DNA from 4 places in the Rossellomorea sp. LjRoot5 genome. Region 3 is predicted to be linked to each of the others. Evidence: riboswitches for the same ligand, from Rfam matches in the RefSeq annotation. Region 3 holds a riboswitch; each other region holds the start of a gene.
The links. A riboswitch is a leader RNA that binds a small molecule or an ion and turns the genes downstream of it on or off. The one in region 3 is predicted to bind S-adenosylmethionine.
Positions count from the first base shown of each region.

Region 1: linked by a shared signal. The riboswitch ahead of ACSQ2E_RS06010 (methionine ABC transporter ATP-binding protein) and the one ahead of mtnK (S-methyl-5-thioribose kinase) in region 3 are both predicted to bind S-adenosylmethionine.
Region 2: linked by a shared signal. The riboswitch ahead of ACSQ2E_RS02445 (methionine ABC transporter ATP-binding protein) and the one ahead of mtnK (S-methyl-5-thioribose kinase) in region 3 are both predicted to bind S-adenosylmethionine.
Region 4: linked by a shared signal. The riboswitch ahead of ACSQ2E_RS12235 (Fur-regulated basic protein FbpA) and the one ahead of mtnK (S-methyl-5-thioribose kinase) in region 3 are both predicted to bind S-adenosylmethionine.

Region 1 covers NZ_CAXUQN020000001.1:1,187,617-1,191,014, reverse strand. Annotated here, with positions in the region: gene ACSQ2E_RS06015 (methionine ABC transporter permease) at 1-252, opposite strand, end outside; gene ACSQ2E_RS06010 (methionine ABC transporter ATP-binding protein) at 242-1,267, opposite strand; SAM riboswitch class I at 1,389-1,493, opposite strand; gene ACSQ2E_RS06005 (DUF2935 domain-containing protein) at 1,889-2,683, shown strand; gene ACSQ2E_RS06000 (aldo/keto reductase) at 2,835-3,398, opposite strand, start outside.
Region 2 covers NZ_CAXUQN020000001.1:494,531-497,928, forward strand. Annotated here, with positions in the region: gene ltrA (group II intron reverse transcriptase/maturase) at 1-1,127, shown strand, start outside; SAM riboswitch class I at 1,356-1,461, shown strand; gene ACSQ2E_RS02445 (methionine ABC transporter ATP-binding protein) at 1,531-2,544, shown strand; gene ACSQ2E_RS02450 (methionine ABC transporter permease) at 2,534-3,199, shown strand; gene ACSQ2E_RS02455 (MetQ/NlpA family ABC transporter substrate-binding protein) at 3,221-3,398, shown strand, end outside.
Region 3 covers NZ_CAXUQN020000001.1:2,902,080-2,905,477, reverse strand. Annotated here, with positions in the region: gene mtnA (S-methyl-5-thioribose-1-phosphate isomerase) at 1-77, opposite strand, end outside; gene mtnK (S-methyl-5-thioribose kinase) at 93-1,277, opposite strand; SAM riboswitch class I at 1,395-1,550, opposite strand; gene ACSQ2E_RS14850 (carbon-nitrogen family hydrolase) at 1,644-2,426, opposite strand; gene ACSQ2E_RS14845 (pyridoxal phosphate-dependent aminotransferase) at 2,548-3,398, shown strand, end outside.
Region 4 covers NZ_CAXUQN020000001.1:2,363,412-2,366,809, reverse strand. Annotated here, with positions in the region: gene spoIIP (stage II sporulation protein P) at 1-943, shown strand, start outside; gene ACSQ2E_RS12235 (Fur-regulated basic protein FbpA) at 1,016-1,231, opposite strand; SAM riboswitch class I at 1,338-1,445, opposite strand; gene ACSQ2E_RS12230 (protoporphyrinogen oxidase) at 1,666-3,063, shown strand; gene ACSQ2E_RS12225 (aminoglycoside adenylyltransferase domain-containing protein) at 3,212-3,398, shown strand, end outside.

The sequences.
Region 1 (3,398 bases), 1.7 Mb from region 3:
CAATCTTGTAAAAGGGATGATCGCCACCATCAAGATGATGAATGGGATCGAACGAAACACGTTGATGATGCTGCTGAGTACTGAAAAGACGGCTTTATGTTCGAGTAAGTGCCCCTTCCTCGTCACCACGACGATGATGCCGAGGGGAAGTCCGATCAACGTTGCAAACAGGAGGGAGAATGACACCATCGCCAATGTATCCCATGTCGCTTCTATAATTCGTGGCCAGAATAATTCCCAGTTAACTTGCACGCTTCTCCACCTCGCTTACGAATAATCTGTTCTTCCAATATTCCAGGATTTCTTCCGTTTCGTTCTTGCTGCCGATGATCTGTACGATGAGATTACCGAACGGCTTGCCCTGAAGTTCCGTGATCTGTCCGAACAATACATTGATATGGGCATTGAATTTCTTTGCCGTTTCGGAAAGGATCGGCGTGCCCGTTGAATCCCCTTTGAAAATGAGACGGCAGATGCGTCCTTCTTTGCTGTCATTCAATTTATCAAGAACCGATGCCGGCAGCTGATCATTCATGACACTCTTCACAAAGTTTCTCGTCGTCCGGGTCTGCGGGTTGGAGAAGATATCGAAGACGCTTCCCTCTTCCACGATTTCTCCATTTTCCATGACCGCGACCTTATCACAGATTTCCCGGATGACCCCCATTTCGTGGGTGATCATCACAATCGTAATGCCATACTCCGCATTGATTCTCTTTAATAAATTCAGAATCGATTCCGTCGTCTGAGGATCCAGTGCTGATGTGGCTTCATCACAGAGCAGAATCGAAGGCGACGTCGCCAGGGCCCTTGCTATCCCCACCCTTTGCTTCTGCCCTCCTGATAGTTCATCGGGATAATGTTTCGCTTTGTCTTCAAGCCCGACAAATGCAAGCAACTCCTTTACTCTTTTGTTGATTTTATCTTTCGGCCATTTTGCCAGTTTCAGAGGATAGGCGATATTCCCCGCCACCGTCCGGGATTGAAACAGATTGAAGTGCTGAAAAATCATCCCGATGCGGTGCCGCTCTTTCCTCAGATCGATGGCCGATTGGTCCTTCAGGCTGCGCCCCTCTATGAAAATATCACCCGAAGATGGTTTTTCTAAAAAATTGAGACAGCGGACAAGCGTGCTTTTTCCTGCCCCACTGAATCCGATCACACCATAAATCTCTCCCTTCTTCACTTCAAAGGAAACATCCCTCAAAGCGGTGAAGGGGCCATCCTTCGTCTCAAAAACTTTCGTAACATTCTGAACTCTGATCATATAGGACTTGCTCCTTTCCCTATGTATTCTTCCTGATGCCTGGATTTAAGGACATGCCTGAAAATAAAAAGTGCCCCCCTTCATAAGAAGAGAGGCACAAAAATATGTATATGTCCCGCTCTTCTCATCTTTCAAGTCATATGACTTGATGGAATTGGCACGGTATTCATAAGAACCCGTTGCCGAGGTATCGCAGGGCCAGTCCCTCCACCTCTCTTGATAAGAAGATATCGCTTTATTAAGTTAAAGTTATGATGCGTTTATGCATTAGGGTAATGGTAAAGGATTTCAGTTGGGTTGTCAATCCTGTTTTTGAAAAAATTTCATTAAGGAGGACATCATCAAATTGGTTACTTTAGCCTGTCTTTAACTAGTTGTAGCGCTATTTTACGCTTTTCAAAGAGAAGCAAATTGAAGATCGACAAAAAAGTTCAGACGATAAAATTTTGCTGCAAAAAGCACAGATTTTCCTCGGCAGATACTTTTGTGGTGACACAAAATCCGATACGTTCTCACGAAAAAAATCCATTCCTACACAAATCTTTTCAAACGGTTCATCTGGAATAAGACAACGTTACAACACGTATATTGAAAGGAATATTCAAATAAGAGGAGGATTTCATGACAAATCCATTCGTTGCAAGATCGTTGGATGAAATTAGATTCTGGTCCAGGATAATGAAAGAACATGCCTTATTTTTAAGTTTGGGTTTCACCTATGAGCAATCACAACTAATTGAAGAAGCTAAACAGTTCATCACTTTATTTAAAAAGATAGAAGAAAAATTATCTAGATTCACGTTAAATTCTGAATTACGTCAGGTTCAAGCATTCAATAGCGAGGTTTACCAAGCAGCTGCTGCTATATGGGGTTATAAACGAAAGATATTAGGGTTAACCCTTAGATGTGAAATCAGGCATAATAATTTCCCCCTGTTAATTGATCATACAAGTAGGGAGGCTGCCTACTTTGCTAATCGATTAAAGGAACTAAATGAAGGCAGGCTCGCACCTACACCGGATGATGTAATCCAGGAAAATGTATTCTTTTTAAAAATTATGGCTGACCACGCCAAGTTCATCGGGCATCTTTTAGATCCTTCAGAAAGGCAGTTGGTTGAACAGGCCAGAGAATTCAGCCATGATTTTGATCAGCTAATGTTTCAGGCAGTTGATTTAGATTCTATGCGTCATCAATCAGAGACTGAACCATTACTGGATCAGTTCTTGGATCAAAACAGAGTCTCAGTGGTTTCGTTAAGAGATTTTAAGAAAACAGCAAGAGAATTAATTGAGGCATGTCGTATTAAAAGCAATATTCACCCCCTTTTAGCTGATCATACATTTAGAGAGGCTGAGAGATTCTTGGAAATCATTGATTTATTTGAAGCAAATATTAACGGGAATCAAAAATAAGATCATATAATAATTTCAACTTTCAACACTAATTTAAGGAATTGAAAATATGACTTTTGGTTAGAGGAATGCATTGCTTGATAGTAAAAAAACCACACATATGAGACATATCCAAAATGTGTGGTCTTATTTTAATTTGATCTTCAACTATTTATACCAATGGATGTGGTACATAAAGTTCTTCTAAACTCTTAATCTCTTCAGATGTCAATCTGACTGATAAGGAGGACACTGCATCTTCGAGATGGCTTATCTTGGTCGCCCCAATGATTGGTGCTGTGACTTCTTCCTTTTGTAACAACCATGCAAGTGCGACCTGTGCGCGTGGAATGCCTCGATTCGCAGCAACCTCTGCGACTCTTTCCGCCAATTTGCGATCGGCTTCTTCTGTCTTTATAAACAGGGCCTTAGCTACTTGGTCATTCTCTGATCGAAAGGTCTGCTCATTCCACTCTCGGGTTAAGCGACCTGCAGCAAAAGGTAGATATGGTGTCACGCCAACTCCATCATCTTTACAAAAAGGCAACATTTCTCTTTCTTCCTCTCGATAAAGCAAGTTAAGTCTATTTTCCATAGAAATGAACCGAGTCCAACCGTTGCGTTCTGCTACATGTTGAGCTTTTGCGAACTGCCAAGCTGACATGGAGGATGCTCCGATATACCTTACCTTGCCTTTCTTAACTAGATCATGTAGAGTCTCCATTGTCTCTTCAAT
Region 2 (3,398 bases), 2.4 Mb from region 3:
TAGAACCAAAATTCGATGACCATATCTTTCATAATTGGTCATGTGGGTATCGTCAAAATCGCGGAGCCAAACGAGTTGTACAAATTATAATGTGGAATATTGAACAAGGATACAATCACATTTATGATTGCGATATCAAAGGCTTCTTTGACAATATCCCGCACAAGAAACTGATGAAGGTCCTAAACAAATATGTAGCGGACGGTACAGTCCTAGACATGATTTGGAAATGGCTAAAAGCTGGATACATGGAAGAAGGGACCTACCATCGCTCAGATTCAGGTACTCCTCAAGGTGGAGTGATTTCTCCACTTTTAGCGAATATCTATCTGAACGAACTGGATTGGACACTTGATTTACACGGCATTCGATTTGTACGGTATGCCGATGACTTCCTCCTTTTCGCCAAATCCAAAGAGGACATTAAGAAAGCCGAACAAATCACAAAAGAGAAACTCGATGAACTAGGTCTGGAAATTTCTATCGAGAAGACTAAAATTGTCGATTTCAATCATGATGATTTCGACTTTATTGGTTTTACGTTCCAACACTGGAGAAAACGTAAGAAGGATGGTAAACCTTACTATTTAGCCAAACCAAAAGATGAGACCTGGAAAGACTTTCGAATGAAAATTAAGAGAGCCACCAGGAAAACACTCACCTTAAGCAGAGAAGCGTGGTACCAACGCGTAAACTCCATCATTCAAGGAAAGGTAAACTTCTATCTAACCTTGTGGAAAGCGATTGAAGAATTCAAAGAGAAGGGATATCGACTGAACTGTTGTTTCAACATATTCAGAGATGAACTACTGGCAATAGATTCTTACACTCGCCGAAGGCTGAGAGTCGCTATGCTTCACAAACATCCTTCACAACGAAAAGGATGGGTGATGAGTACGAAATGGAACATTGAATTCTTTGCGTGTACAGGTCTTAAATCTGCTTTTCAAATATATTACGGAAAACAGTATGGAGATGGTATTGAATACTACCTCCAATACATGAAAGATAAGCAAAAGAAGAAATACAAAAGAAGTCTGGAGAGAGCAAAAGAAAAGGGAGAGGAATACTTTTCTTCACAACGACTTTCTAAAATACACTGTGCGAATAAGTTTGCATCATCTTGAACTAAGCGGAATCACATTGGTAAGCCGTATGCCTTAATAGGGCACGTACGGTTTGATGAGGGGGTGGCCTTGAGAAAGGTCACCCTACTCTATTATATAAACAGAATTACGTTGCCAGGACAACGAAGATAACGCTTACATAAAAAACCATCAAAATCATCTATTGACTTCCCGTCCCATACCCAGTATTATCCTCTATAAGATAAAATTTTGAAAATTACATACTTTCAATTATCCAGAGTGACCGAGGGATCAGGCCCTATGACGTCCGGCAACCTCCAGTAATGGAACGGTGCTAATTCCTGCAGAATGATTTCATTCTGAGAGATAAGTCGAGATAAACAGGCGATGCTTCTTTCAGTTGAAAGAGGCATTTTTTATTGGAGAAAAAGGGGTGTGCACATTGATCGAGATTCGGAATCTGGTTAAAACGTACAAAACGAAAAAGCAAACGGTGGTCGGTGTTGACAATGTCTCTGTGACGATCAAGAAGGGTGAAATCTTCGGAATCGTCGGATACAGCGGAGCGGGGAAGAGCTCACTCATTCGATGCCTGAATTTACTTGAAACCCCGACATCAGGGGAAATCATCATTGATGGACAGGATTTCACGAAGCTTACGTCCAAGCAATTGAGGCTTGCCCGTCAGAAAACGAGCATGATCTTCCAGCATTTTCACCTCATCAAGTCGAAGACGGTGTTTGATAATCTCGCCTTTGCTTTGAAAGCAGCGCATGTACCGAAAGCGAAAATCAAACCGAGAGTCGTCGAGCTCCTGGAGATGGTCGGTCTTTCAGACAAAGCCGACGCGTACCCGGCTCAGCTCAGCGGGGGACAGAAGCAGAGAGTCGGGATCGCGAGGGCACTTGCCAATAACCCATCGGTATTACTTTGTGATGAAGCGACATCGGCCCTCGATCCGAATACGACCAAATCGATCTTGAGGCTGTTGAAAAAGATCAACAAGGAACTGGGCTTGACGATCGTCCTCATCACCCACGAAATGGAAGTAGTGAAGGAAATCTGCGACCGGATGGCCGTGATGCAGGACGGGAAGATCGTGGAGGAAGGTCCCGTGTATGACCTGTTTGACGAACCGAAACAGCCCTTGACCAAGCAATTCATCGAAACGATTCTCCAATTCGACCTGCCGCCTCATCTGCTGGAATCGAGAAAAGGGAAGCTCATCAAGATTCAATTCAAAGGATCCATCGCCGAGGAAAGCGTCGTATCAGAGGTGTTTCAGCGGTACAAGGTGCGGGGGAATATCCTGCACGGCAAGATCGAATATATTCAGGATGTCCCACTCGGGATATTCATCATGGAACTGATTGGAACAGCTGACGAAATCGAAGCGGCGATCCGTTATATTACGGCGAAGACGCAAAGCCTGGAGGTGCTCGAGGATGCTGCCTGATTCATTGACTGCTATACTGCCGGAATTGAATAAAGCCTTTTTTGAAACGGTGTATATGGTGGGTATCTCATTAGCCGTAGCAATTATAGTGGGATTGCCACTGGGGATTCTGCTTTTTGTGACAGACAAGGGCTTATTTTTACAAAATAGTGTGATTAAGAAGGTCGTCGGATTCGTCGTGAACATGGTACGCTCGGTACCTTTCATCATTCTATTAGTAGCCCTCTTACCATTAACCAAACTATTAACCGGGACGACCATCGGGCCGACAGCGGCATCCGTATCACTCTCGGTTGCTGGGATTCCGTTTTTTGCGAGAATGGTAGAAACGTCTTTAAGAGAAATTGATAAGGGAGTCATTGAAGCATCGGTTTCCGTTGGGGCGAGTCCATGGATGATCATCAAGGATGTACTGTTACCGGAAGCGCGTCCGGCGGTCATTCAGGCCATTACGATTACAACGATCAGTTTAGTCGCCTATTCTGCCATGGCCGGCATTGTAGGCGGCGGGGGAGTTGGGGACCTGGCGATTCGCTTCGGGTACTACCGATATGACAACACGGTGATGATTACAACCGTGGTCATTCTGATTTGTTTGGTTCAGCTCATCCAGTATACGGGTGATGTGTTTGCACGATTGGTGGATAAACGATAACAACTATAGGGGGAACAACAAGTGAAAAAGTGGATTTTATTATTAGCATTAGCGGTAACAATGAGCGTACTGGCAGCCTGCGGAGGAGAAGAGGCAAGCTCAGAAGATAAAAAAGAAGTGACGATCGGAGCCACATCCGGTCCATATAGTGATATGGTTACGAAAGCAATCAAGCCCGGTCTTGAAGAAAAAGGCTACA
Region 3 (3,398 bases):
AGCTTTTGTTGATTAAGAATCAGTAAATGATCTTCATGCCACTCGAGTGAAGTTGGAATGGTTGGTGTATGTGTCATGAGTATCTCCTTTAATTATTCAGAATGTGACCGTACTAAAGTCAAAAGCTCTTCAATGGAAAGAATGTGTTTCCGATTTACAATCAGTTTTTTTCCAAGGTTGAGGCATGCCCGTTTGGCCTTTAATCTTTGTTCTTTATCTTCGATGCTCTCGAGGTCATCCACGTGTGCAAGACCGATCGTCCTTCTGATGCACTCGCATCCTGCAAAACCGATGCTGTCCTGAAAGCTCTTCTCCAATACATACTCAAGGTACCCACTCACCTTTGTGTAAGCGTCGCCACTTTCCTTCCAATGTCTGGAGAACGTAGCAGAGAAGACGTTCCAAGTATTTTCGATATGGTGGAGGACGGGTTCCTTTTCACCTGGACTCGCGATCACTTGGAAAATAAGGTTTGCAATAAACTGACCGATATCGAAACCGATCGGTCCATAAAAAGCAAATTCCGGGTCGATGACTTTTGTGTGTTGGTCATCCACAAAGATACTGCCCGTATGGAGGTCTCCATGAAGCAGGGCTTCCCCTTCTGTTAAGAAACTCTTTTTGAGCTTCGCCACCTCAAGCTTTAAAGTGAAATCATCCCATAATTGTTGCACATCCCCGGATAATTCCTCCTCAAACTCATTCGTTTCACTGTTGAAAAATGGATCCGTGAATACCAGGTCCTCTGTGATTTTGCATAGTTCAGGATTGGAAAATTCCTTCACATACTCCTTTTTCTTAAATGGATGAAGGGCATAATCAGATGTGAAATACAGTGTATTTGCAAGAAATGTACCAATGTCATCAGATAATCGGGGGTACTTATTCCCATTGATCAAGCCGGTACGAGCGATTGTGAGGTTGCTTAAATCCTCCATTACTGTGACGGCGAGGGAGGGATCAGAATGATACACTTCCGGGACGAGGTCTCCTACAAATGAGCGCTGAAGGAGTAGGGCACCCGCTTCAATTCTTGCCCGTTCGATCGTAAGTGGCCAGCTTTCACCTACAACCTTTGCATAGGGTAGGGCCTGTTTGATGATGATTCCTTTATCTGTATCCCTTTCAACTACATGAAAAACCAGATTCAAGTTCCCATCCCCGATTTCTTCACATGTTAAAAGTGAACCATCTTCAAAGATTCCTAAATGTACAGCCATAGCGATGGCCGACTGTTCCGTCAGTGGTTGATACGTATTGAGTTTAGTGATTGCCATTTTCTTTCCTCCTTTAGTGCACCCTTATGAAAGTAGGGGTGTTAGGGAGGCTTTTCCGTGGCATAAGAAAAGCCTCTTTCCATGTTCGAAAGAGGCTTGAAGAGTCATCTTCTTCGCCTCTTATCTCCCAGAAAGACTATCTTTCTGTTGGAATTAGCACCGTGCCTTACTGGATTGATCATCCGGCGCATACTGCGCCCCGTTTTACAACGGTATTACGGTCGGTTGCTGGGCTTCATAGGGCCAAATCCCTCAGCCAGCTCTTGATAAGAGTTGCGTGTGCTATTAAATTAAAATTCTGAATGTTCATTTGAATTGAATGGTACCATTGGAGTATTTTCCATGTCAACGGTTTTTTAGTAATTTCTAATAAAAGTCCGGTCTCCGATCTTGAAAGATCGGAATTTGTTTACGGACCTTTTCTACTTCCTGCAAATTGATTTCAGCAGAGACCAGCTGTTCACTTTGGGTTCCTTTTGCAAGGATTTCACCCCATGGGTCGATGATAAGGGAGGTGCCGCCGAATTCGTTACCAGGGTCACTCCCCACACGGTTGCATGCGAGCACAAAACATTGATTTTCAATTGCACGTGCCCTTAAGAGAGTCTGCCAGTGATCAATTCTTGCCGCCGGCCATTCAGCCACCACAAAGACGATCTTCGCTCCCATCATGACATGTTTCCTGAACCATTCAGGAAAACGTATATCGTAACAAATAAGTCCTGCCATCCTGTTATCATCAAGAGAGAACGCCCCGTCTTCCTGTCCAGGAAGTAAATAATGATGTTCATTCATTAGTTTGAATAAGTGAAGCTTTGAATACTGTTTCACCAACACACCATTAGCATCCGCCACCAATAGTGTATTCCTTACCCCATCTTTTGATTTATTGGCAACAGAACCACCAACGATGTGAATGGAATATTTTTTTGAAAGTGAAGTCAGGAAGGAGGAAGAGTCTTCGGCTTCTTCATCTGCGATCTCATCTATCCGTGTAAGATCATAACCTGTCGTCCACAGCTCAGGAAGAACGACGGTACCGCACCCTTCTTCCTTTGCTTTTTTTACCCACTGTTCCACTTTAACTTTGTTTTCTGCAGGTTTTCCAAACACGATATCCATCTGGGCGAGACCAACCTTTTGAATCATTACCTTCACCTCGTTATGTACTTTTTGTCAATTATTCCTTTACATTCTGTATGTTCCGTTATATCATTTGTGACTAGAATTTGAAAGTAATTAATTTTCAAAAAAATGAGTGGGTGAATGGATGAAACACTTTGAAAAAGCAAAACGCTTGGATTTATTACCGGAACAATTTTTCGCTTCCCTCGCAGGGACAGTGAATGCTGTTGTGAATGAGGGGCATGACGTCATTAATTTGGGGCAGGGAAATCCAGATCAGCCGACGCCTTCACATATTGTGGAAAAATTAACGGAAGCGGCTCAATCTCCTTCCAATCACAAATATCCACCATTTCGTGGTTTATCGAGCTTTAAAGAGGCAATCGCTGCCTTCTATTTCCGCGAATACGGTGTGGAGATGGATCCAGAAACCGAAGTAGCGGTTCTCTTCGGAGGAAAAGCGGGTTTAGTGGAAATCCCTCAATGTTTATTGAACCCCGGCGACGGAGTATTAGTCCCTGATCCCGGTTATCCGGATTATGTATCGGGGGTGGCATTGGCAGAAGCAAGTATGATCAAGATGCCGTTGAGAGAGGAAAATGGGTTTCTCCCGGACTATCGGGTGCATTCCCGTGAAGAATTGGAAAGGGTAAAGTTAATGTTCCTCAACTACCCCAATAATCCAACAGGTGCGACAGCCACAAAATCCTTTTTTGAGGACACGGTGGAACTTGCGTTAAAACATGATATTTGTGTGGTGCATGACTTTGCTTATGGGGCGATCGGTTTCGATGGACAGAAGCCTGTGAGTTTTCTAGAGACGGAAGGTGCAAAGGATGTCGGGATTGAGATATATACATTATCGAAAACCTATAATATGGCAGGCTGGAGAGTCGGCTTTGCCGTTGGGAATAAGAGTGTCATTGAAGCAATCAACCTCCTCCAGGATCACCTTTACGTAAGCCTGTTCGGAGCGATTCAAGAAGCAGCCACTAC
Region 4 (3,398 bases), 540 kb from region 3:
GACGGGTTTGCGCATCGAGAATAAAGAGGCAATGAATACTGACTTTGATTGGTTGGAAAGCGTAACAAATGTTTCTCTCCTTGACCCAAGGAGTCTATTTGGACGGGAAATCCCTGGAATCGAAAATTATCATACGCATATAGCCGTTGCCGGAAAAGGGACGGACATTACCAATTTACCTAACGAGTCCCCAGCGCCAACGGAGGATCAGTTGAAGGATCAGGAAATCGATCAGAACCAAGTCGATCAAGCCAATCACAACTCAGGTGACGGTGTGCAGGAAATCGAAGAAAAGTCCGTTTTCATTTACCACTCCCACAGTTGGGAAGCCTTTAGCCCACTGATTAAAAACAATGACTCCAAAGACCCTGCAAGTACCAATGAAAAGGTCAATGTCATTGCAGTGGGATCAAAATTGAAACAGGAACTCGAATCACGAGGGATCGGGGCAGTTCAGGATAAGACAGATGTAAACCAAGCGCTAAAAAATAAATCATGGACCTACTTTGAATCCTACAAGTTAACCAGGGGACTGGTTCAGGAAGCAATCGCGCAAGATGACAATCTTACCTATTTAATTGATATTCACCGGGATTCCCAGCCCCGAAATATTACGTCCAAGACGATCAATGGTAAGAACTATGCCCGATTATTTTTCATTGTAGGGAAAGAAAATAAGAACTTTGAAAAGAATCTGAAAATCGCAAAAGAATTGAATGCTAAATTAGAGGAGAAGTACCCTGGTATTAGTAGGGGAGTGTTCGTTAAAACAAAAGCGGAAGGAAACGGGGTTTACAATCAGGATTTAACAGAACGGGCCATGCTCCTTGAATTTGGTGGTGTGGAAAATAACTTAGTAGAATTATATAATTCCACCGAAGCGTTTGCTGAGATTTTTGCAGCTTATTATAAGAAGGATGCGGTTGAGGTAAATGCTCAATAATATTGAAATGACGTGAGCCAAAGGCCCGCGTCATTTTTTGTTTTGCCATTCCCGAATTGATATACGTGGCTTCTAACTGGTTAGTTTCGAGCAATTCTTCCAGTGAACAGAGCCACTATCACTATGAGGATGGCATTCTCTCTGGATATACAGATATTCATTCTCCAGTTCTCTTAGTGATAGCTCAAATAATTGTTTATCGTCTTTTTTGAAAATGTTATGGACAATCAATTTGTTAATTAACTCATTTTTTCGTTTATTGATCGCTTCCTGGAGAATTTCTCCCATAATGATCACTCCTCTTATAATGTAAATGAATAGAGGAAGAGACTTTTTAACGTAAAAAAGCCAACTTCCTAGTAAGATAAGAAGAAGACTTTAGGTGTAAAACTTCAACTTATCTTTCAAGCTTCACGCTTGTGGAATTAGCACAGTGTTCTAGAAAACAGAATCTGTTGCTGAGGTATCATAGGGCCAGTCCCTCTACCTCTCTGGATAAGTGGCTATATGGTTATCAGAATTCAATTATATGTTATATCAAACTATTCCTAGTTGTCAACTATGAATTATGTATAGGCGTAAATAGTTTGAAGGAACAAGGATCAACATGATACCTTTCTCTTTTTACATGCTATTTTCCTATTTTAGACATAGTTTCTTTTTCTAATCTGTCTAAAACATGATAATCTGTATACATACACGTAATTAATGGAGTGGATAGCATGAAGAAAGTGGTTGTCGTTGGTGGAGGGATTACAGGCTTAACAGCTCTGTATTATCTGCAAAAAATGTCCAGGGAACGTAACCTGGATATTGAGTTAGTTTTAATTGAACGAGATCAACAGCTCGGTGGTAAGATCAGGACGATAACGGAAGGTGACTTTATTATGGAAGCTGGCGCAGATTCCATTGTTGCCCGTAATGAGGGAGTTCTTCCGATTGTTAATGAACTTCACCTTCAAGACGAACTCGTATATAACGAAACAGGAACATCCTACATTTATACAAATGGGGAATTGCATAGAATACCCGCCGACACGATTTTCGGCATTCCGATGAGCATAGAATCACTTAATGAAAGCACGCTTATTTCTGAAGCGGGAAAGAAAGCGGCGCTCCTGGACCTGGAGACGAAAAATACTTTATTCACCAAGGAAAGTTCCATCGGAGACTTTTTGGAAGCATTTCTCGGGAAGGAACTGGTGGAAAATCAGATTGCACCTGTATTATCAGGAGTTTATTCAGGCAATTTGTATAAACTGACCATGGCGTCGACCCTTCCATATCTTCTTGATTATAAAAATGAATATGGAAGCATCATCAAAGGGCTATCTGCAAACAAGATGAAATTCAAAGGATCTTCCAATAAAAAGTTTATTTCCTTTAGGCATGGGTTATCCACCATTATCGACCGTCTGGAAGAAGAATGCGGTGATGCGACGATACTAAAAGGAACAGAGACAAAAAATCTCCGTATGACTGCTGCCAAATATGAGCTCACGTTAAAAGGTCATGAAAACATTCAAGCAGATGCTGTCATTTTTGCAACACCACATGATGTGACTCAACAGATCCTAAATCACGAACATTTAAACAAGGATTTTAATGCCCTAAGAAACTCTTCCTTGATCTCCATCTATCTGGGATTTAATGTTCCTGATGAGGAGCTTCCTGCTGATGGTACAGGGTTTATTGTTTCGAATGGCAGTGAGGTGAAGTGCGATGCATGTACATGGACGAGCCGGAAATGGAAGCATACATCCCGAAAGCACAATCTCCTGGTAAGACTCTTTTATAAGAGCACGAGTGCTCATTACGAGCAGTTAAAGAATTTGAAAGAGGACGAGCTGACAAGAGTGGCACTGGATGATATAAGAAAGAGCGTCGGAATCAATGCGGATCCCATTTCAGTGGAAGTGACAAATTGGAAAAATCTAATGCCGAATTATCATCTTTCACACAATCAGGCCGTGCAGGCTTTGGAGCAGTTGCTCTCAACTGAAATGCCCCAAGTGAAACTGGCCGGAGCCTCATACTACGGCGTGGGGATAGGCGCATGTATTCAGAACGGGAAGAAAATAGCAGAGTCATTAATAGAAGACATCATGAAAGAAGCTTGACCTCATAGGAGTCAAGCTTCTTTTGGTAATGAAGGATAAAATACCCCATATGAAAGATAACTATTGAATACTCTTCCATTATTTGAAATAATTGGCTATATAGAGGCGAGTTCATTGTACGAATAAAAACTATTCAATGGAGGAAAACATGACAAACGTACCGAAAATAGTACACAGTGTACTAGATGAATATATTAGACTGTTCAATACATATCTGCCGGAAACCCTGGAAGGCTTGTATTTACATGGGTCCGTTGCCCTGGGAGCATTTGTGAATGATTCAAGTGACATTGATTTTATAACCGTTACCAACCGTCGACTAACCACAGAAGATT